DNA from 3 places in the Halomonas sp. ND22Bw genome. Region 2 is predicted to be linked to each of the others. Evidence: riboswitches for the same ligand, from Rfam matches in the RefSeq annotation. Region 2 holds a riboswitch; each other region holds the start of a gene.
What was found. A riboswitch is a leader RNA that binds a small molecule or an ion and turns the genes downstream of it on or off. The one in region 2 is predicted to bind thiamine pyrophosphate.

Region 1 (6,743 bases), on a different contig from region 2:
AAGAGGCTCAGGAGGCGCGGGCGCCCACCGAGCGCTTCATCGACCGCTTCAGCCGTGTCTATATGCCGGCGGTGGTCGGCCTGGCGGTGCTGGTGGCCGTGGTGCCGCCGCTGGCGTTGGGCGGCGACTGGGGCGAGTGGACCTATCGCGCCCTGGCGCTGCTGCTGATCGGATGCCCCTGCGCGCTGGTGATCTCGGTGCCGGCGTCGATCGCCTCGTCGCTGTCCAGCGGCGCCCGGCACGGGCTGTTGCTCAAGGGCGGCGCGGTGATGGAAGCCGCGGCCCGCACCGAGGCGGTGGCCTTCGACAAGACCGGCACCCTGACCGAGGGACGGCCGCGAGTGACCGACGTGGTGCCGGCAGGCGTCGACGTCGCCGCGCAAGACGTGCTCGCCCTGGCGGCGAGCCTCGAGCGAGACGCCAGCCATCCGCTGGCGCGGGCGGTGCTCGAGCACGCGGCCTCGCTCGGCGTCGGGCCCTCGATCGTCACCGAGGCGCGGGCGGTGCCCGGCCAGGGCGTCGAGGCGCTGATCGAGGGCCGTCGGGCCTTCGTCGGCGCGCCGCGCCACGCGGCCGAACGCGGCACGCTGGCCGAGGGCATGGCTGAGCGACTCGAGGCCCTCGAGGCCGAGGGCAAGACGGTGATCGTGGCGGTCGAGGACGGCGTGGCGCTGGGGGCCATCGCTCTGCGCGACGAGCCGCGGCCCGATGCCGAGGCCGGCGTGCAGGCGCTGTCGGCGCTGGGCGTGCGCTCGGTGATGCTGACCGGCGACAACGATCGCACCGCCGCGGCCATCGCCGGGCGCCTCGGGATCGAGCGTCGCGCCGGGCTTATGCCGGAGGGCAAGGTCGAGGCGATCCGTGAGCTCGCCGGCCATGAGCGGACGATGATGATCGGTGACGGCATCAACGACGCTCCGGCGCTGGCCAGCGCCCAGGTGGGCGTGGCCATGGGCTCGGGCACCGACGTGGCGCTGGAGACCGCCGACGGCGCGCTGCTGCGCAACCGGGTGGGCGACGCGGCGGCACTGATCCGGCTGGCGCGGGCGACCATGGCCAACATCCGCCAGAACATCGCCATCGCCCTGGGGCTGAAGGGGCTGTTCCTGGTCACCACCGTGCTCGGCATCACCGGGCTGTGGCTGGCGATCCTGGCCGACACCGGCGCCACCGTGCTGGTCACGCTCAACGCCCTGCGGCTGCTGCGCTTCGCGCCGGGCGATCGTGACTCGACGCAAGACGACGTGGCGGTTGCCGCCTCGCCCGCGGCAAGCTGAACCAGACTGGCGGCCTACAAGAACGCCGCGCCGGCTGATTGCCGGCGCGGCGTTCTGCATCCAGGCGCGAGGTCAGACCTCCTTGTACAGCTCGGCGCCCTCTTGGCGGAACTTCTCGGCCTGCTCCTCCATGCCCTTCATCACAGCGTCCTGGTCGCCGTCGAGGCCCTTGTCCTTGGCGTAGTCGCGGACCTCCTGGCTGATCTTCATCGAGCAGAACTTGGGCCCGCACATGGAGCAGAAGTGCGCCACCTTGGCCGAGTCCTTGGGCAGGGTCTCGTCGTGGTATTCCCGGGCGGTGTCCGGGTCGAGGCCCAGGTTGAACTGGTCCTCCCAGCGGAACTCGAAGCGCGCCTTCGACAGGGCATTGTCACGGCGCTGGGCGGCCGGGTGACCCTTCGCGAGATCAGCAGCATGCGCGGCGATCTTGTAGGTGATGATGCCGGTCTTGACGTCGTCCTTGTTGGGCAGGCCCAGGTGCTCCTTGGGCGTCACGTAGCAGAGCATGGCGCAGCCGTACCAGCCGATCATCGCCGCCCCGATGCCGGAGGTGATGTGGTCGTAGCCCGGCGCGATATCGGTGGTCAGCGGCCCGAGGGTGTAGAAGGGCGCCTCGTCGCACTCGCGGAGCTGCTTGTCCATGTTCTCCTTGATCAGGTGCATGGGCACGTGGCCGGGGCCCTCGATCATCACCTGGACGTCGTGCTCCCAGGCGATGCGGGTCAGCTCGCCGAGTGTCTCGAGCTCGGCGAACTGGGCCTCGTCGTTGGCGTCGGCCACCGAACCCGGGCGCAGGCCGTCGCCCAGCGAGAAGGCGACGTCGTAGCGCTTGCAGATCTCGCAGATCTCCTCGAAGTGCTCGTAGAGAAAGCTTTCGCGGTGGTGGTAGAGGCACCACTTGGCCATGATCGAGCCGCCGCGGGAGACGATGCCGGTGGTGCGTCTGGCGGTGAGCGGCACGTAGCGCAGCAGCACGCCGGCGTGGATGGTGAAGTAGTCGACGCCTTGCTCGGCCTGCTCGATCAGGGTGTCGCGGAACACCTCCCAGGTCAGGTCCTCGGCCACGCCGTTGACCTTCTCCAGCGCCTGGTAGATCGGCACGGTGCCGATCGGCACCGGGGCGTTGCGGATGATCCACTCGCGGGTCTCGTGGATGTTCTCCCCGGTGGACAGGTCCATGATGGTGTCGGCGCCCCAGCGGATGCCCCAGGTCATCTTGTCGACCTCGTCCTCGATGGACGAGGTGACCGCCGAGTTGCCGAGGTTGCCGTTGATCTTCACCAGGAAGTTGCGGCCGATGATCATCGGCTCGGATTCCGGGTGGTTGATGTTGTTGGGGATGATGGCGCGACCCGCGGCCACCTCGTCGCGCACGAACTCAGGCGTGATCTCCTCGGGCAGGCGGGCGCCGAAGGCCTCGCCCGGATGCTGGTGGCCGAGGAGGCGCTCGACCTCCTCGCTGCCCATCGTCTGACGCTTCTGGTTTTCCCGAATGGCGATGAATTCCATCTCGGGGGTGATGATGCCCTGGCGCGCATAGTGCAGCTGGGTGACGTTCTTCCCTGCCTTGGCCCGGCGGGGCGTGCGGGTCAGCTCGAAGCGCAGCGGGGCGAGCATCGGGTCGTTGGCGCGGCGCCGGCCGTACTCCGAGGTCGGGCCGTCGAGGAACTCGGTGTCGTCGCGGGCCTCGATCCAGGCGCGGCGCAGCTCGGGCAGGCCGCGGCGCAGGTCGATGTTGGCCTCGGGGTCGGTGTAGGGGCCGGAAGTGTCGTAGACCAGCAGTGGCGGGTTTTCTTCATCTGCGCCGGAGGTCTTGGTCGGCGACAGGCCGATCTCGCGGAAGGGCACGCGGATATCGGGTCGTGAGCCCTCGACGAAGACCTTGCGCGAGCCCGGCAGCGGGGCCACGGCGGCGTCGTCGACGCGGGCGCTCTCGTTGAGGAAATGGGCGGTCTTGCTCATGGTCGTGCTCCCTTGGCTTGAATGGTTCGTCAGGGAGGACCGTCGGGGAGGACAGGGGCGGCCGGCGCCGAGGCGCCGCCGCGTGTCGCTTGATCCCTACGCTGGTCCTAGCCAGTTCAGGTTCAACGGGATCCATGCTTGGGCGCCTCGCGCCGCATGATCTCAGCCGTCTTCAACGGCACCCCGTCAAGCGTGGTGTGCCCGCTGTGGTGGCGGGCCTTATTGCATCATGTTGTCTGTTTGGTCCGGGCTCGCCGCAGAGCCGGGGAAGGCCGAAGAGGAGGTCCTACGCCAGGGATGGCGTCGGTAGCGTACAGGGAAGTATTCACAGCGCCTCCTCGGAGGCCTTCCCCGGCGATTCCTGTCTCAACGGCCAGCTTGCCGCTAAATCAGTCCGCGCGATCCAGGCCCATCTGCCAGAAGTCGATCTCCAGCCGGGTGGCGTCGCGGAACAGTCGCGCCAGCTGGTCGAAGCGCGCCGGCGTCACCTCACTGAGCCGCGCGTCCAGCCAGGCGATCTCGGCGTGCATCGCCTGCTGGAACTCGTCGCCCTGATACATGGCGATCCAGGCGTCATAGGGGTTGGCGTCGCCGCGCACGGTGAACGGCTGGGCCTGAAGCCAGTTGGCGATCTCGCCGTAGCCCACCAGGCAGGGGGCCAGCGCCACGCGCAGGTCGAGCAGGTCGCCGCGGCTGCCGGCGTCGAGCACGAAGCGGGTGTAGGCCAGGGTGGCGCGGGCCTCGGGCAGCGCCGCCAGGTCGTCCTCGCCGATGCCCCAGTCGCGGCAGAAGCCGCGGTGCAGGTCCAGCTCGACGTCGAGGATGGTCTTCAGGCCGTCGAAGGCCTGGCGTAGCTCGTCCAGGTCGCGGCTCTTGTAGGCGGCCAGGGCGTAGGCGCGGGCGAAGTGGATCAGGAACAGGTAGTCCTGCTGCAGGTAGTGGCGGAAGGAGTCCGCCTCGAGCGTGCCGGCGCCCAGGGCGCGGACGAAGTCGTGCTCGGTGTAGGCGCGCCAGTCGGCCTGGCAGGCGGCGGTGAGATCACTGAAGCGACGGCCCATCTTGCCTCCGATTCCGATGAGAGCGGATGCCGGGGGGGCGCACGGGCGTAGCGGAAGCGGGAAGGGAGAGCCGGGGCACAAGGAGGGCGCGCCGGCCCGCCGCCTGATTCCCTACGCCGGTTCACGTGCGGCGCGTGCCACACCCACCCGGATCAGGTTCCACGGGACCAGCGCTGGGTTCTGTCTCGAACGTCGTCGAGCGTGAACCTGCGCCATCTCAGCCGGTTCCACCGGCACCCCGTCAAGCGAATGGGCCGAGTCTAGCAGCTTGGCGGGCGACGAACACCCCTCTCATCCCCCTTGTCATCACTCCTGTCGTCATCCCGGACGCCGCGACGATCACTTGCCCTGGACGGCGCTCGCCTCGGCGCTCGACGTCCGCGCCCAGTCGCCGCCGAAGGACTGGATCGGCATCTCGCAGGGCCGCTCGGCCGGCGGTGCGGCGGGATCGCCGGCCGCCTCGAGATCCAGCGGCGCCGGCTCGGCCTCGAGCACCGCCGGCGGGGCGGTCTCGCCGGGCACCAGCAGCAGGCCGCGCCGGCGCAGGCCATGCCCGATCGTCAGGCTGCTGCTCCAGCGCACCAGCGGCGCGGCTAGCATCAGCCCTAGCCATACCGGCGTCAGCCACCAGAAGAAGGTCGGCGTGGCCCACCAGGTCACGCCCGCCCAGCAGAGGCCGACCAGGCTGCCCGGCCAGGTGTGACGCAGCGCCTCGCGCCAGGGCAGGGCGCGCCCCTCGCGCGACTGCGGGTTCCAGGCCACGGTGAGGCCGCTGAAGACCTCGATCACGAAGCGGCTGTGGAAGACCATCATCAGCGGCGCGATCAGCATCGCGAACAGCGCCTCCAGCAGGGCGCTGGCGACCAGCCTGCCGCGCCCGCCGTAGCGGGACGGCGCTCGGCACAGGGCCAGCACTACGCCCAGCAGCTTGGGCGTCAGCAGCATCGCCAGGGTGCCGCCGAGCAGCGGCATGATCAGGTTGGGTGGGGCGATCGGCCAGTCCGGGAACAGCTGGGCGTCGGAGGTGAAGAAGTTGGGCGCGATCAGGGCGCGCAGCAGGGCATCGGCGGTGCTGACCGCGAGGATCGCCAGCCAGATCAGCGACGACAGGTAGGCCAGAGCGCCGCACAGGAAGTGCACCCGGCTGACCATGTGCAGGCCGCCGGCGCCCAGCAGGCGCAGGTGCTGCAGGTTGCCCTGGACCCAGCGGCGGTCGCGCTTGGCGTAGTCGAGGATATGGCTCGGCATCTCCTCGAAGCTGCCGCCGAGGTCGGTGCGCATGCGCACCTCCCAGCCGGCGCGCCGCAGCAGCGCGGCCTCGACGAAGTCGTGGCTGAGGATGTCGCCGCCCAGCGGTGGGCGTCCGGGCAGCTCGGGCAGGCCGGCATGCCGGATGAAGGGCGCCACGCGCAGGATGGCGTTGTGGCCGAAGTAGTTGGCGGCGTCGGACTGCCAGAAGCTCAGCCCGGCGGCCAGCATCGGCGAGTAGACCGCCGCCGCGAACTGGTTGGCGCGCCCGAAGAGGCTGTCCTGGCGCACGGGAATCGGCACCGTCTGCAGCAGCCCGAGGCGCGGATTGGCCTCCATCTGGGCGATCAGCTCATGCACGGTATCGCCGCTCATCACGCTGTCGGCGTCGAGCACCAGCATGAAGTCGTAGCGCTGCCCCCAGCGTTGGCAGAAGTCGCCGAGGTTGCCGGCCTTGCGGCCGGCGTTGCTGTCGCGATGGCGGTAGTGCAGCCGGCAATGGCCGGACAGCCGCCGCTGCAGCGCCGCCATGACGGCCTTCTCCTCGGCCACCACGGCCTCGTCGGTGCTGTCGCTGAGCACGAAGGCCTCGATGTGCCGGCGCTCGGTGATCGGCGGCAGGTCCCGGCAGGTCGCCTCCAGACCCGCGGCGACCCGCTCGACGTCCTCGTTGTGGATCGGCATCACCAGGGCGGTGCGCGAGCGGGCGTCGTCGGGCGGCCGGGGCGAGCCGGCCAGGGCCAGGCTCAGCGGGTCGCGGCCGGCGAGGCTCAGGACGAAGCCGATCAGGCCGCTCCAGAAGGCCACGGCGATCCAGCCGAAGGTCACCGCGAACAGCGCCAGGACCGCCAGCTCCAGCGGGGTCAGGCCGCCGACGTGGAGGATGCGGAACATGGTCCACACGCCCAGGGCGGTGGTGGCGGCGATCAGCAGGGCGACGGCCCAGCGGCGGGTGCGGCGCCAGGGAATGGGCGCCGCGGCGTTGCGGGAATCAGCGGCGCTCATCGGGATACCAGACATAGTTCCAGGTTTCTGTCAGCGGCTCGCCGTGCAGGGTCAGGGCCAGGCGCATGTCGGCCGGTGTGCCGTCTTCCGGCGCGAGCCGGAAGCTGGCGCGCCAGGTGTCGTCGGGCAGGCGCTGGACGCGGGGTTCGATCAGCTCGCCGCTGGAGGTGGTCAGGCGCGGCTCCACCGTCTG
Region 2 (6,743 bases):
GCCGGCAAGCGCGCCCAGGCGATGATGGGGGCCAAGAACCACTGCGTGGTGATGCCCGACGCCAACCGCAGCCAGGCCATCAACAACCTGCTGGGCTCGGCCTTCGGCGCCGCCGGCCAGCGCTGCATGGCCAACTCGGTGGTGGTGCTGGTGGGCGAGGCCCGCGACTGGCTGGACGAGCTGGTCGAGGGCGCCCGCCACATGAAGGTCGGCCCCGGCACCCAGCGTGACGCCGACCTCGGCCCGCTGGTGTCGCCGGCCGCCAAGGCGCGGGTGGAGGACCTGATCGCTGCCGGCGAGCAGGAGGGCGCCCGGCTGCTGATCGACGGCCGCGGCTGTCAGGTGGAGGGCTATCCGGAGGGCAACTTCGTCGGCCCGACCCTGTTCGCCGACGTGACCGCCGAGATGACCATCTACCGCGAGGAGATCTTCGGCCCGGTGCTGTGCGTGGTGAGCGCCGAGACCCTCGACGAGGCGATCGACTTCATCAACGCCAATCCCAACGGCAACGGCACCTCGATCTTCACCAACTCCGGCTGGGTGGCTCGCCGCTTCGAGACCGAGATCGACGTCGGCCAGGTGGGCATCAACGTGCCGATTCCGGTGCCGGTGGCCTACTTCAGCTTCACCGGCTCGCGGGCCTCCAAGCTCGGCGACCTCGGGCCCAACGGTAAGCAGGCGATCGGCTTCTGGACCCAGACCAAGACCGTCACCGCCCGCTGGTTCGAGCCGGAAAACGTCTCCGGCGGCATCAACAGCACCATCTCGCTGAGCTGATCCCATCCCGCTCGGCGGTCATCGACGGCCCTGCCTCGGGAGAGGCGGGGCCGTCGTGGTTGGGCGCGTGTTGACCGGGCGCCGGTTCTGCGCCGGCGAGGGATTCCATGATCCGTGTCATGCCGGTTTCCCCGCTCGCCCTACCGGGACGCCGAAACCTTGCTACCTTGAGGTGGTATCGAACTGGAATGAAGCCGCCTTGGCGTCACGAGCCTGTTCGGGCTGACGCGGCCAGCGGTGTCGGGTCTTTTCCTCGCCCTGGTACATGAAGGAGTCATCAATGAGATCGAAAAACGGAATCGCGGCAGTGATCGGCCCCTGGATGATTGGCACTCTCGTCCTGTTGCTGGCGGCATGCAGTCAGCCACAGAGGACGGGAGAGTCGTCGATGCAGCAGCCGGACAACTCCCTGATGCGGGTCATCAGCGGCGAGGTGTGGTATCGCGAGCGCATGGCGCTGCCACCGGGAGCCGAGGTCATCGTGACCCTCGAGGATCAGTCGCGCGCGGATGCACCCGCCACCGTGCTCACCGACTACACCTACACCGTCGAGGGCGCCCAGCCTCCCTATCCGTTCCGGCTTGTCTATGACCCTCAGGCCATCGACGAGCGCATGACTTACGGACTGCGGGCACGGATCGTTCACGACGGCGAGCTGCTGTTCACCAGTACGGAGCACGTTGATCCCTTCGCCGGCGAGGCGGGTGACCCCGTGCGCATCAGGGTCTCGCGGCAGTAAGCGTTGCTGGGGCCGGGGGAGATTTCCCCCCTCGCGAGTTTCCTTCGGCTTTGGCTCTGCAGGTGCGCCTGCGGGCCATCCGTGGGGCATCACGGGTGCCACGTCTGCGGACATGAAACGCGCCTGCCTGCTGTGGGCATGCCTATCCGGGCGTGGGGAAGGAAAACCGTAGCCCAGGGAGTCACGGATGCTTGCACGAAATGCACTGATGATCGCCACCTTCTTTGCCATGTTTTCCCCGGGGATCGCCAGCGCTCAGCAAGATGGCCTGGGCTCGGAAGCCAACGATCCGACGGCCTCCGTCATGGCCTTCCAGCTGCAGGACTTCTACACCTACCGGTACCACAACCTCGACGACGAGGACGGAAACCGCATGCAGTTCCGCGCCGCCATTCCGTTCTCGCTGGGCGACTCCAGCAACATCTTCCGACTCACCGCGCCTTACGTGACCGACTCGCCGAATGACTCGAGCGGCTGGTCCGACATGACCCTCTTCGACCTGGTGACCTTCGACCGCTCATGGGGGCGATTCGGCGTTGGTGCGGTCGCGCTGTTGCCGACCGGGGAAGACGGCCTGAGCGCCGAGAAATGGGGGCTCGGTCCCGCCGTGGGCTTCGTGGCCAGCCAACCCTCGGGGATATGGGGGCTGTTCAATCAGAACGTGTTCACGGTGGCGGGAGACGACGACTACCGCGACGTGAATATCTCGATCGTGCAGCCGATCGTGAACTACAGCCTCGGGAATGGCTGGTCGGCGGGGGCCTCCGACATGTCGATCACCTATGACTGGGAGCAGCATGATTGGGTGAGCCTGCCCCTGGGCGTTGCGCTCAACAAGCTGGTGAGGATTCAGGAGTATCCGGTGCAGTTCACGGCCAGCTATGAGCACAACTTCTACGACGAGGGGGTGAGCGCCTCGGACACCCTCAACCTCACCGCCAAGCTGCTGTTGCCTTGAACGGCAGCGGTGAGTAGGGGGCCGCTGGTCACCTCCGAAGCGCTAAAGATCAATGACGCCTCCGGCGATCCTGACCCTTCCATGGAAGCTTCTGCATTCTCCTGAGGCCCCGCTACGGTATCGCCTAGGGGCGGATATGGGCCATCTCCAGCAGCTCGCTCAGCGGTTCCAGCTGGCCCACGTGCAGCACCAGCACGCACTCGCCGGGTTCGTCGTCGGCGGGGCGAACGATGGCGAATTCGCCTTCCTCCAGATGGAATTCGTGGATCTCGCGGCTGCCCTCGGGCGTATTGCAGCGGATCGAGCGGTAGGCCTCGTCCTCGCCGTAGGTCAGGCGGTGATAGACCTTGAAGAAGGTATAGAGCGACAGACCGCGGGGAAACGCCGGCCAGCGGGCCGGGTTGTCTCGAGTCTCTGAGTCGACCTCGAGGCCGTCGGCCTCGGCGCTGGCGATGGCACCGGCCAGCGGCTCGGCGAGCAGGCTGTCGGCCTCGCCCGGCAGTGGGGCGAGACGGTCCAGCGCCTGCTGGTAGCGCTCGGCGATCGCACGCAGGTCGGCCGTCATGCCCAGCGCATGGTCGCCATGTCGCAGGTCTTCGGGGGCGCAGCCGCCGTTCTCCCAGCCGTGGATCACCCTGAGCGTCAGTCGCCCTTCGCGCATCGGCGCCTCCAGCAGCGCCTGGAGGGCGATGCGCAGGTGCAGCTGGCGCTCGGGGACGCCGTTGTCGAAGGCGGCGTAGGGCTCGGCGAAGATCCGGTGCAGGCAACCGGGGGCGTGTTCCTTGGCTTCGGTAAACGGCATGGCGGGGTCCGGGCTGGTTGTTCGAATGGCGGGAAGGATGTGTCATGCTGGCGTGGCAATCCGGATATCGGCCATGTTGGCCCTGTCTTGAGGATCGCCACTACAATCCATTCACTGTCGCCAGGGGAGTCCCGCCGGCATCGGCGGGGCTGAGAGAGCGTGCGTCGCTGACCCTGGAACCTGATCCGGTTCACACCGGCGGAGGAAGTGCGACATGCCTTATCTGACGTCAGCCGTGCTTGGCGCGGCGCTTCTGTGTTTCACCGTTCTGGGCCTGCGTGCCCGCCGGGCCGACGGCCCGCTCGACGACTACGTCACCGCCCGCAACTCCCAGTCGGCCCCGACCCTGGGGCTCTCCTTCCTGGCCTCCGGCATGGGCGCCTGGATCCTCTTCGCGCCGCCCGAGATCGGCGCCTTCGTCGGCCCGCTGGGCCTGGCCGGCTATGCCATCGGCTCGGCGCTGCCGTTTCTCGTGCTCGGCGCCTTCGGCCCGGCCATCCGCCGTCGCCTGCCGCAGGGGCGCAGCATCGGCGAGTACGCCGAGGCCTGCTTCGGCGCCGGCATCCGCCGCTGGGTGGCGCTGGTCTCGGTGCTGTACATGGGCTGCTTCCTGGCCGCCGAGCTGACTGCCATCGGCGCCATCACCGGGCTGCTGTCGGACGTGCCGGTGGCGCTGGTGGTGGTCGGCGTGGCGGTGGCGACCCTGCTCTACACCGCGCTGGGCGGGCTGCGCGCGAGCCTGGCCACCGATCGCTGGCAGGCCTGGCTGCTGCTGGCCCTGCTGCTGGTGGTGGGCGGCGTGGCGCTGGCCCGGCTGCCCGAGCTGCCGGCCGAGGCCGCGCTGCCGTCGATTCCCGCCGGCGATGCGCTGTCCGTGGCGTTGACGCTGGTGATCGCGGTGACCGCGGCCAACCTCTTCCACCAGGGCTACTGGCAGCGGGTGTGGGCGGCCCGGGACGACCGGGCGCTGGGGCGCGGCGCCTGGCTGGGCGGCGGCATCACCGTGCTGGTGGTGGCGGTGGTCGGCGGCCTCGGCATGCTGGCCGCCATGGCCGGCGTGTCGCTGGGCGAGCCGCCGATCCCGTTCTTCGCGCTGCTCGCCGAGGCGCCGGGCTGGCTGGCGCTGCCGGCGCTGGTGCTGGCGGTGACGCTGGTGGCCTCCAGCGTCGACACCCTGCAGAACGGCATCGCCTCGCTGGTGGTGGCCGGCAGCGGCCGTCGCGGCCTGTCGCTCAGGGCGTCGCGGTGGGTCACCGTGGCGCTGATGGTGCCGGTGGTGGCGATCGCCCTTCAGGGGCTTTCGGTGCTGCGACTGTTCCTGATCGCCGATCTGCTGTGCGCGGCCATCGTGGTGCCGGTGTTGCTGGGGCTGTGGGCGCGGATGAGCGCCGTGGCGGCGCTGGCCGGCGGCCTCGCCGGGCTGGCCGGTGCGGTGCTGCCGGGCTGGGTCGCCTCGGGCAGTGCCCTCGACGGCCTGCTGGCGGCGAGCTTCCCCGGTGGGGTGCCGACCCTGCCACCCTTCCTCGGCGCGCTCGTGGCCTCCAGCGCGGTGGCGCTGCTGGTGGCCTGGTGGCGCCCGGCCGCGGTGCGGCGCACGGCCTGAACGGTTGCCAGGCCGGCGGATGACGGCCACCCTCTGAAGGTCATCCCGACCTGACGGAGGAGCCGCGCCATGAGTGACACGCCACAGGATCCCCGCCGCCGCCATTCCGCCCCGGTGGTGGACGGCGTCGGCAAGTCGGCCAGCCGCGCCATGCTGCGCGCGGTGGGCTTCAACGACGCCGACTTCACCAAGCCCCAGGTGGGCATTGCGTCCACCTGGAGCCGCGTCACGCCCTGCAACAGCCATATCGGCGAGCTGGCCGAGCAGGCCAGCGCCGGGGCGGATGCGGCCGGCGGCAAGGGCGTGATCTTCAACACCATCACCATCTCCGACGGCATCGCCAACGGCACCGAGGGCATGAAGTATTCGCTGGTGTCGCGGGAGGTGATCGCCGATTCCATCGAGACGGTGGCCGGCTGCGAGGGCTTCGATGGCCTGGTGGCCATCGGCGGCTGTGACAAGAACATGCCCGGCTGCCTGATCGGCCTGGCGCGGCTCGACCGGCCCAGCGTCTTCGTCTACGGCGGCACCATCCTGCCCGGCGAGGGGCACACCGACATCGTCTCGGTGTTCGAGGCCATGGGCGCCCACAGCCGCGGCGATCTCGACCTCATCGACGTCAAGCGGATCGAGGAAACGGCGATTCCCGGGCCCGGCGCCTGCGGCGGCATGTACACCGCCAACACCATGGCCTCGGCCATCGAGGCACTGGGCATGAGCCTGCCCGGCAGCTCGGCGCAGAACGCCGTGTCCCAGACCAAGCGCGACGACAGCCGGGCGGCGGGAGAGGCGGTGCTGGCCCTGCTCGAGCGCGACATCACGCCCTCGGACATCATGACCCGCGAGGCCTTCGAGAACGCCATCACCGTGGTGATCGCCCTGGGCGGCTCCACCAATGCGGTGCTGCACCTGATCGCCATGGCCGACGCCATCGGCGTGTCGATCACCCTCGACGACTTCACGGCGATCGGCAAGCGGGTGCCGGTGCTCGCCGACCTGCGCCCCAGCGGCCAGTACATGATGAGCGAGCTGGTCGAGATCGGCGGCATCCAGCCGCTGATGAAGACCCTGCTCGAGGCGGGGCTCTTGCATGGCGACTGCCTGACCGTGACCGGCGCCACACTGGCCGAGAATCTGGCCGATGTGGCGCCTTACCCCCAGGATCAGGCGATCATCGCGCCCCTCGAGGCGCCGCTGAAGGCCCAGAGCCATCTGCGCGTGCTGCACGGCAACCTGGCGCCGGAAGGGGCGGTGGCCAAGATCACCGGCAAGGAGGGCACGCGTTTCTCGGGTTCGGCCCGGGTGTTCGGCTCCGAGGAGGAGGCCCAGGCGCGCATCAACGACGGCAGCGTGGTGGCCGGCGACGTGGTGGTGATCCGCTACGAGGGGCCCCGCGGCGGGCCCGGCATGCGCGAGATGCTGACCCCGACCTCGGCGATCATGGGGCGCGGGCTCGGCAGCGAGGTGGCGCTGATCACCGACGGCCGCTTCTCCGGCGGCAGTCACGGCTTCGTGGTCGGCCACGTGACGCCGGAGGCCTTCGACGGCGGTCCCCTGGCGCTGCTCGAGGATGGCGACACCATCACCATCGATGCCGAGGCCGATACCCTCGATGTCGCGCTCACCGTCGAGGAGCTCGAACGACGCCGGGCCGCCTGGCAGCGGCCGGCGCCGCGCTACACCCGCGGGGTACTGGCCAAGTACGCGCGCACGGTCAGCTCCGCCTCGACCGGGGCGGTGACCGACCGCCCCGACTAGCTTGGCCCATCGGGGACCCGAGACGCGACGGCGCCGCCCCGAGGGGCGGCGCCGTTCGTGCTTTCGGGCAGGGCGTGCCCTGCGGCCGTCGGCTTACTGGGAGAGC
Region 3 (6,743 bases), on a different contig from region 2:
GTCGATCCTGGCCGCCATGGCCCGCGACGGCCACCTGGATCCCGACGTCTTCGCCCTGCTGCTCGACAGCGGGGTGTGGCGCGACTACGCCGAGCGCTTCCTGGCGCCGGCGCAGATCGACGAGGTGGACATCGACGCGCTCAAGAACGAGGCTGGATGTCCGACAATGAAAAGTGGAAATGGCGCCTCGGGCCGCGTTTCGCCCTGTACAGGGCAGGCCCCTGGGTCATAATGCACTCATAAAGCGCGTCATTCTTCAGGGGAACACCGATGCTGCCGACTCCGATTTCCGGCTGGCGAGTGAGTCTGCTCGCCGCCCTCGTCATGGCCAGCGTGCTGCTGGCACCGCTCGCCCAGGCCGAGAATCCCCGCTATGCGGGCATCGTCATCGACGCCGACTCCCACGAGATCCTCTACGCCGAGAACGCCGATGCGCCGCGCTATCCGGCCTCGTTGACCAAGATGATGACCCTCTACATGCTGTTCGAGGCCATCGAGGGGCGCAGCATGAGCCTGGGGCAGCCGCTGCCGGTGTCGCGGGCGGCGGCGGCCATGCCGGCCACCAAGCTATACCTCAAGCCGGGCGACAGCATCCCGGTGGAGACCGCCATCGAGTCGCTGGTGGTGCGCTCGGCCAACGACGTGGCGGTGGTCGTCGCCGAGGCGCTGGGCGGCAGCGAGCGCCACTTCGCGCGGATGATGACCGAGCGCGCCCGCGAGCTCGGCATGCGCCACACCACCTTCCGCAACGCCTCCGGCCTGCCGGACGATGCCCAGGTCACCACCGCCCGCGACATGGCGGTGCTGGCCCGTCGGCTGATGCTCGATTTCCCCCAGTACTACCACTACTTCTCGCTGCAGGACTTCACCTGGCGCGGCAACACCTACCGCGGCCACAATCGCCTGCTGGCCAACTACCCGGGCGCCGACGGCCTCAAGACCGGCTTCATCCGCGCCTCCGGCTTCAACGTCGCCACCTCGGCGGTACACGACGGCCGGCGCATGCTCTCGGTGGTGATGGGCGGTTTCACCGCCGCCTCCCGCGACGAACACATGGCCGACCTGCTGAATCGCGGCTTCGCCCGTGCCGCCCTGGCCGACGGTCACGGCTGGCTGGCCCGCACCGAGATCGCCGACGAGCGGCTGATGCCGCTGCCGGGCCGCACGCTGCCGCCGGCCGGACAGATGCTGGCGAGCCTCGACAGCGCGGCGCCGGCACCGGCCGCGACGGTATCCGCCCGGGCGCCCGAGCCGGCCTCGACGCCGGCGGCCAGCGAGCCGAGCCGCGCCGCCGCGCCGGGGCCGGTGGTGCAGGAGGTCGCCGCCCCCTCGCCGGACGAGGCGATCGTGGCCTCGGCGCCGAGCGCCGACGCGGCCGTCGGCGGTGCGGCGGAGGCGGATCCGCTGACCGCGCTGATCGACCGCGACGAGCGGACCGGCGGCTGGGGCGTGCAGGTCGGCGCCTTCAGCGACGCCGATCACGCTCGTCGCCTGGCCGACCGCGCCGCGGCCCGCCTGGCCGCGGAGCTGGATGACGCCCGGGTCGACGTGCCCTGGGTGGCGCAAGCCGGCGTCTACCGGGCGCGGCTGGTCGATCTGGGCGAGCGCCAGGCCCGCAGCGCCTGCCAGCGTCTCCAGTCCCAGGGCATGGACTGCATGGTGGTCCAGGCCTCGCTCTGACCCTCGGTTCCGGCCCCTCTCACCGCCCCGACGGTCAGGCCGTCGGGGCGGTGTCGTTTCCCCTCCCTCGACGCGCGCACGGAGGCGCTGCATGGCTCCCTCTCTGAAAGGCATCCTGTTCATGTGCGGCGGCGTGCTGTGCCTGGCCCTGGGCGATGCCCTCACCAAGTGGCTGGGCGCGGTGCATTCGCCGCTGCAGATCATCTTCTTCCGCACCCTGGTGTCGCTGCCGCTGATCGTGCTGATCGCGCGCTTCAGCGGCGGCCTGCGCACCCTCGGCACGCGGCGTCCGGGCGTGCACCTGCTGCGCGGCCTGATCTTCACCGCCACCATGATCACCTTCATGTGGGGGCTGGTGCTGCTGCCGCTGGCCACCGCCACGGCGATCGCCTTCGCCGCGCCGCTGTTCGTGACGCTGCTGTCGGTGCCCTTGCTCGGCGAGCGGGTCGACCGTCCGACCTGGCTGGCCACGCTGCTCGGCTTCGTCGGGGTGCTGGTGGTGGTGCGGCCCGGGGCGGCCGGTTTCCAGCCCGCCATGCTGGTGGTGGTCGCCGCGGCGCTGTTCTATGCCCTGACCATGATCACGGCGCGCCGCTACGGCGAGGGCGAGCAGCTGTGGGCCATGGTCTTCTATACCACCCTGGTGCCCTGCCTGGCGGCCTCCCTGACCCTGCCCTGGGTGTGGCAGACGCCGGCGCCGCTGCACTGGCTGGGCTTCCTGGCCGCCGGGGTGCTCGGCGTCGGCGCCATGGTGGGGATCACCCAGGCCTTTCGCTACGCCCCGGCGGCCATCGCCGCGCCCTTCGACTACACGGCGCTGCTGTGGGCGACCCTGCTGGGCTGGGGCTTCTGGGGCGAGATGCCGGATCCCTGGGTGTTCGCCGGCGGCAGCCTGATCATCGCCAGCGGCCTGGCCATCGCCTATCAGGAGCGGCGCGTCGCGCTGAACCGGCGGCCTTCCCTGTGACGCAGGTCGCATCGGCGACCCGGCGGCCCCGCGCTCTTTCGCGCGGGGCCGCCTGCGTTCGGGGATGGCCGTCCAGGCGTCAGCGGTGGAAGGGCGGGAAGGCGCGGGCGGCGGCCTCCGGGTCCGGGGTGCCACAGATCGCCGAGACCACCGCCAGGCCATCGGCGCCGGCATGGCGTACCGCCTCGACGTGCTCGACCTTGAGCCCGCCGATCGCCACCGTGGGCAGCGGGCTGGCGGCGGCCAGCGCGGCGAGGCCTCCGAAGCCCAGCGGCGCGGCATGGTCCTGCTTGGTGGCCGTGGCGAACACCGGGCCGAGGCCCAGGTAGTCGAGGCGCCCGGCGTCCAGCCGTGCCAGCTGTTCGTGGGTCTGCACCGAGAGGCCGAGGATGGCGTCCGGGCCCAGCGCGGCACGGGCATCGGCGACCTCGCCGTCGTCCTGGCCGATGTGCAGGCCGTCGGCCCGACTGGCCAGCGCGACCTCGAGGCGGTCGTTGATGATCAACGGCACGCCGCTGCCGGCCAGGGCGGCCTTCAGGCGCCGGGCCAGCGGGATCAGCTCGGCGTCGGCGGCGTGCTTGTCGCGCAGCTGGACGAGGCTGACGCCGCCGCGTACCGCGTCCCGCACGGTCTGCTCCACGCCGTGGTCGGCGCACAGCTCGGGGTCGGTGACCAGGTAGAGGGACAGATCAAGGCGCATCGGTGAGCTCCAGGTGGATACGGTCGGCCAGCGGCGTGGCGAGGGTGTCGGGGGCGAGGCCGTAGAGGGCGTCGAGGAAGGCCACGGCGAAGCTGCCGGGGCCGGCGGCGGTCTCGGCGGCGAGCTCCCCGGCCGCGGCGTAGGCGGTCAGCGCCGCCACGGTGGCCGCGAACGGGTCCTCGGCGCCGGCCAGGAAGGCGCCGACCACGCCGGTCAGGGCGCAGCCCATGGTGGTGACGCGAGGCATCAGCGCATGGCCGCCGGAGACCCGCGCCAGGCGTCGGCCGTCGGTGACCAGGTCGACCTCGCCGGTGACCGCCACCACGGTGGCATGCTCGCGGGCCAGCGCCACGGCGGCGCGCTCGGCGCTGTCGGCGCTGTCGGTGCTGTCCACGCCGCGCCCGCCGCCGCCCTGTCGGGCCAGCGCCAAGATCTCCGAGGCGTTGCCGCGGATCGCGGTCGGCCCCAGCGCCAGCAGCCGGGCGCCGGCCTGGCGACGAAAGCGGGTGGCGCCCACCGCCACCGGGTCGAGCACCCAGGGCGTGCCGGCGTCATTGGCGGCGCGGGCGGCGGCGTCCATGGCGTCGAGCCAGTGGGGCGAGAGGGTGCCGATGTTCAGCGTCAGGGCGGTGGCCAGGCCGGCGAACTCGGCGGCTTCCTCGCGGGCGTGGACCATGGCGGGCGAGGCGCCCAGCGCCAGCAGCGCGTTGGCCATGAAGTTCATCGCCACGTGGTTGGTGATGTTGTGAACCAGCGGGGTGGTGCGGCGCACGCGCGCCAGATGCGGCGCGGGATCGAGGGAATGCATCGGGCCTCCTGGCGACGGGAGGCGCGGCCGCGCAGGGAGCCGGCACGACTCCCTCCGCCGGCATTATCCGGGTCAGGTGGTGAGGGTGCCTCTCAGCCGCGGCGGATCATCGCCCCGGCGCCCCTGTCGTCGGGCCTCACTATCCCTCTTCGCCCGGAGCATGTAAAGCCGGCGGGCGTCGCCTCAGGCGGCCAGCTGGAGCACGGCCAGGGTCAGCAGGCTGGCCTGGGAGACGGTCTGGAGATCGGCGGTCATGCCGTTGCCTTCCTCCTCGGGTTCGAGGCGCAGCGCCGCGTTCAGGGGGCGAAGCAGCAAGGCGGCGCCGGCGGCCAGGGCGACCAGCGCCAGTGGCAGGCTGCCCACGCCCCAGGGGCTGATCAGCCATTCGACGACGAGCAGCAGCACGCCGCCCAGGGCCAGCCACAGGGGGCGGCGCAGGGCGGCGTCGAGAGAGGTCGGGGGCATGGCGTGCATGTCGATGTCTCCTTTCCGGTTGTCGTTGGGCGATCCAGCCCACCACCGTAACGGCGTTGGCTTAAAGTCGGCTTACACCAACGCTAAGGGAGCGACATGACGATGCCGTGTCAGGCGCGGGGCAGCCGCACGCTCACGCGCAGCCCGCCACCGGGGGCGTCGCCCAGCGTCAGGCGGCCGCCGTGGCGCTGTACCAGACGGTCGACGATGGACAGCCCGAGGCCGGCCCCGGCCCCCGCACCGCCGCGGTGGAAGCGCGCCAGCGCCTGCTGGCGGCCGTCCTCGGGGATGCCGGGCCCGCTGTCGTCCACCCGCAGCACCAGCGCTCGCTCTTCCGCCGTCAGTGCCACGTCGATGCGGCTGCCGGCGGGGGAGTGACGGATGGCGTTGCCGACCAGGTTCTTGATCAGGGTGGTGACGGCGCCGGGCTCGGTGGTCAGCGCCCAGTCGGCCCCCTCGTCGGCCTCCAGGTGCAGGCTCTGGTCGTGGTCGGTGGCCAGCGGCATCAGCTCGGCCAGCGACTCGCGCACCTCGTGCAGCAGGTCGATGCGCTGATCCGGGGCGCCTTCCTGCTCCGGGTCCAGGCGTGCCAGGGTCAGCAGCTGGCCGACCAGCCGGGTGGCGCGGGCCAGGCCGTCGCGCAACAGGGTCAGCGCCTCGCGCCGATCCGCCGGATCCTCGGTGGCCAGGGCGTTCTGGGCGTGCAGGTCGAGCACCGTCAGCGGGGTGCGCAGCTCGTGGGCGGCATCGGCGATGAAGCGTTTCTCGCGGGCCCGCAGGGTGCGGATCCGCGCCAGCAGGCCGTTGAGGGCGCCGACGATGGTGGCCAGCTCGCGGGGCAGTGGGTCGTCGGGCAGCGGGTTCAGGCGCTGGGGGTCGCGGGCTTCGATCTGGGCGGCCAGCCGTGACAGCGGCCGCAGCCCCCAGCCGATCGCCCACCACAGCAGCACCGCCAGTGCCGGCAGGCCCACGAGGTCCGGTACCAGGGTGCGCAGGGCGATGCCCCGGACCAGCTCGCCGCGCACGTCGCCGCGCTCGCCGACCAGCACCCGCAGGTCGTCGTCGCCGAGGACGAAGACGCGCCACTCGCGTCCGTCCAGGGTCGCGTCGCCGTAGCCGGCACGACGCTCGGTGAACGGCGCGGTCGGCGCGCCGGCGGAGCGCAGCAGCAGCAGCTCGTCGCGCCAGACCTGGAAGGCCACCTCGCCTTCGTAGCGGTGGCCGCCGTCGGTGCCCGGCGTGTTGCGGCGCAGGGCGTCGTCGAGGCTCGCCAGCAGCGCCTCGCGCCGGGCCTCGGGCAGCGGCGTGCGCACCAGGCCTTCCATCAGCCGGGCCTGCTGGGCCAGGCGGGCGTCGAATAGCGCCGCCACTTCGCGGGCGGCGTCGCGATAGCTGGTCACGCCGATCGCCAGCATGCACAGCGCGACCACCAGCAGCGCGATGCCCAGGGTGCGGCGGCGGATGGAGCTCATGGGATCCTGTTCCCGGGGGCCTCGTCCGCCGGGGCCTTGTCCATGATGTAGCCGATGCCGCGCAGGGTGCGGATCAGCTCCGGGGCCAGCTTCCTGCGCAGGTGGTGAACGTGGACCTCGATGGCGTTGCTCTCCACGTCCTCGTCCCAGCCGTAGAGCAGGCGGGCCAGGGTGTCGCGGGTGAAGGCGTGGCCGGGGTGGCTGAGGAATTCCTGCAGCAGGGTGAACTCGCGGCGCGACAGCGTGACCGGCTGGCCCTGGTAGGTGACGCGGCGGTTCTCCGGGTCGAGCACCACGCCGCGGTGGCGCAGCTCGCTGCTGACCAGGCCCTGGCTGCGGCGCAGCAGGGCGCGCAGCCGTGCCTTGAGCTCGTCGACCTCGAAGGGTTTGGTCAGGTAGTCGTCGGCCCCGGCATCCAGGCCCTGGATGCGCTGCTCGATGCCGTCGCGGGCGGTCAGCACCAGCACCGGCACGCGATGGCCGCCGCGGCGCAGCCGCGTGAGCAGGTCGATGCCGTCGAGCCGGGGCAGGCCCAGGTCGAGGATGACGGCATCGAAGGGCTCCTCGTCGCGCAGGGCGTTGAGGGCCTCGATGCCGTCGCCGAGGATGTCGACGGTGTAGTGCTCGGGTTTCAGCGCCAGG

Region 1: it holds a riboswitch for thiamine pyrophosphate, as region 2 does, so the genes downstream of both, thiC (phosphomethylpyrimidine synthase ThiC) here and CVH10_RS07990 (sodium:solute symporter) in region 2, are expected to answer to the same signal.
Region 3: it holds a riboswitch for thiamine pyrophosphate, as region 2 does, so the genes downstream of both, thiM (hydroxyethylthiazole kinase) here and CVH10_RS07990 (sodium:solute symporter) in region 2, are expected to answer to the same signal.

The regions. Positions count from the first base shown of each region.
Region 1 is NZ_PXWD01000005.1:173,107-179,849, reverse strand. It holds gene CVH10_RS09005 (heavy metal translocating P-type ATPase) at 1-1,277, shown strand, start outside; gene thiC (phosphomethylpyrimidine synthase ThiC) at 1,350-3,239, opposite strand; TPP riboswitch at 3,316-3,435, opposite strand; gene tenA (thiaminase II) at 3,629-4,297, opposite strand; TPP riboswitch at 4,388-4,548, opposite strand; gene mdoH (glucans biosynthesis glucosyltransferase MdoH) at 4,637-6,550, opposite strand; gene CVH10_RS08985 (glucan biosynthesis protein) at 6,537-6,743, opposite strand, start outside.
Region 2 is NZ_PXWD01000004.1:201,773-208,515, forward strand. It holds gene CVH10_RS07970 (CoA-acylating methylmalonate-semialdehyde dehydrogenase) at 1-777, shown strand, start outside; gene CVH10_RS25605 (hypothetical protein) at 940-1,110, opposite strand; gene CVH10_RS07975 (YbaY family lipoprotein) at 1,166-1,516, shown strand; gene CVH10_RS07980 (hypothetical protein) at 1,725-2,474, shown strand; gene CVH10_RS07985 (hypothetical protein) at 2,599-3,276, opposite strand; TPP riboswitch at 3,389-3,501, shown strand; gene CVH10_RS07990 (sodium:solute symporter) at 3,491-4,879, shown strand; gene ilvD (dihydroxy-acid dehydratase) at 4,949-6,637, shown strand; gene CVH10_RS08000 (hypothetical protein) at 6,731-6,743, opposite strand, start outside.
Region 3 is NZ_PXWD01000003.1:24,800-31,542, reverse strand. It holds gene CVH10_RS05265 (HD domain-containing phosphohydrolase) at 1-232, shown strand, start outside; gene CVH10_RS05260 (serine hydrolase) at 271-1,680, shown strand; gene CVH10_RS05255 (DMT family transporter) at 1,772-2,647, shown strand; gene thiE (thiamine phosphate synthase) at 2,727-3,347, opposite strand; gene thiM (hydroxyethylthiazole kinase) at 3,337-4,155, opposite strand; TPP riboswitch at 4,188-4,290, opposite strand; gene CVH10_RS05240 (hypothetical protein) at 4,339-4,629, opposite strand; gene CVH10_RS05235 (ATP-binding protein) at 4,740-6,101, opposite strand; gene CVH10_RS05230 (response regulator transcription factor) at 6,098-6,743, opposite strand, start outside.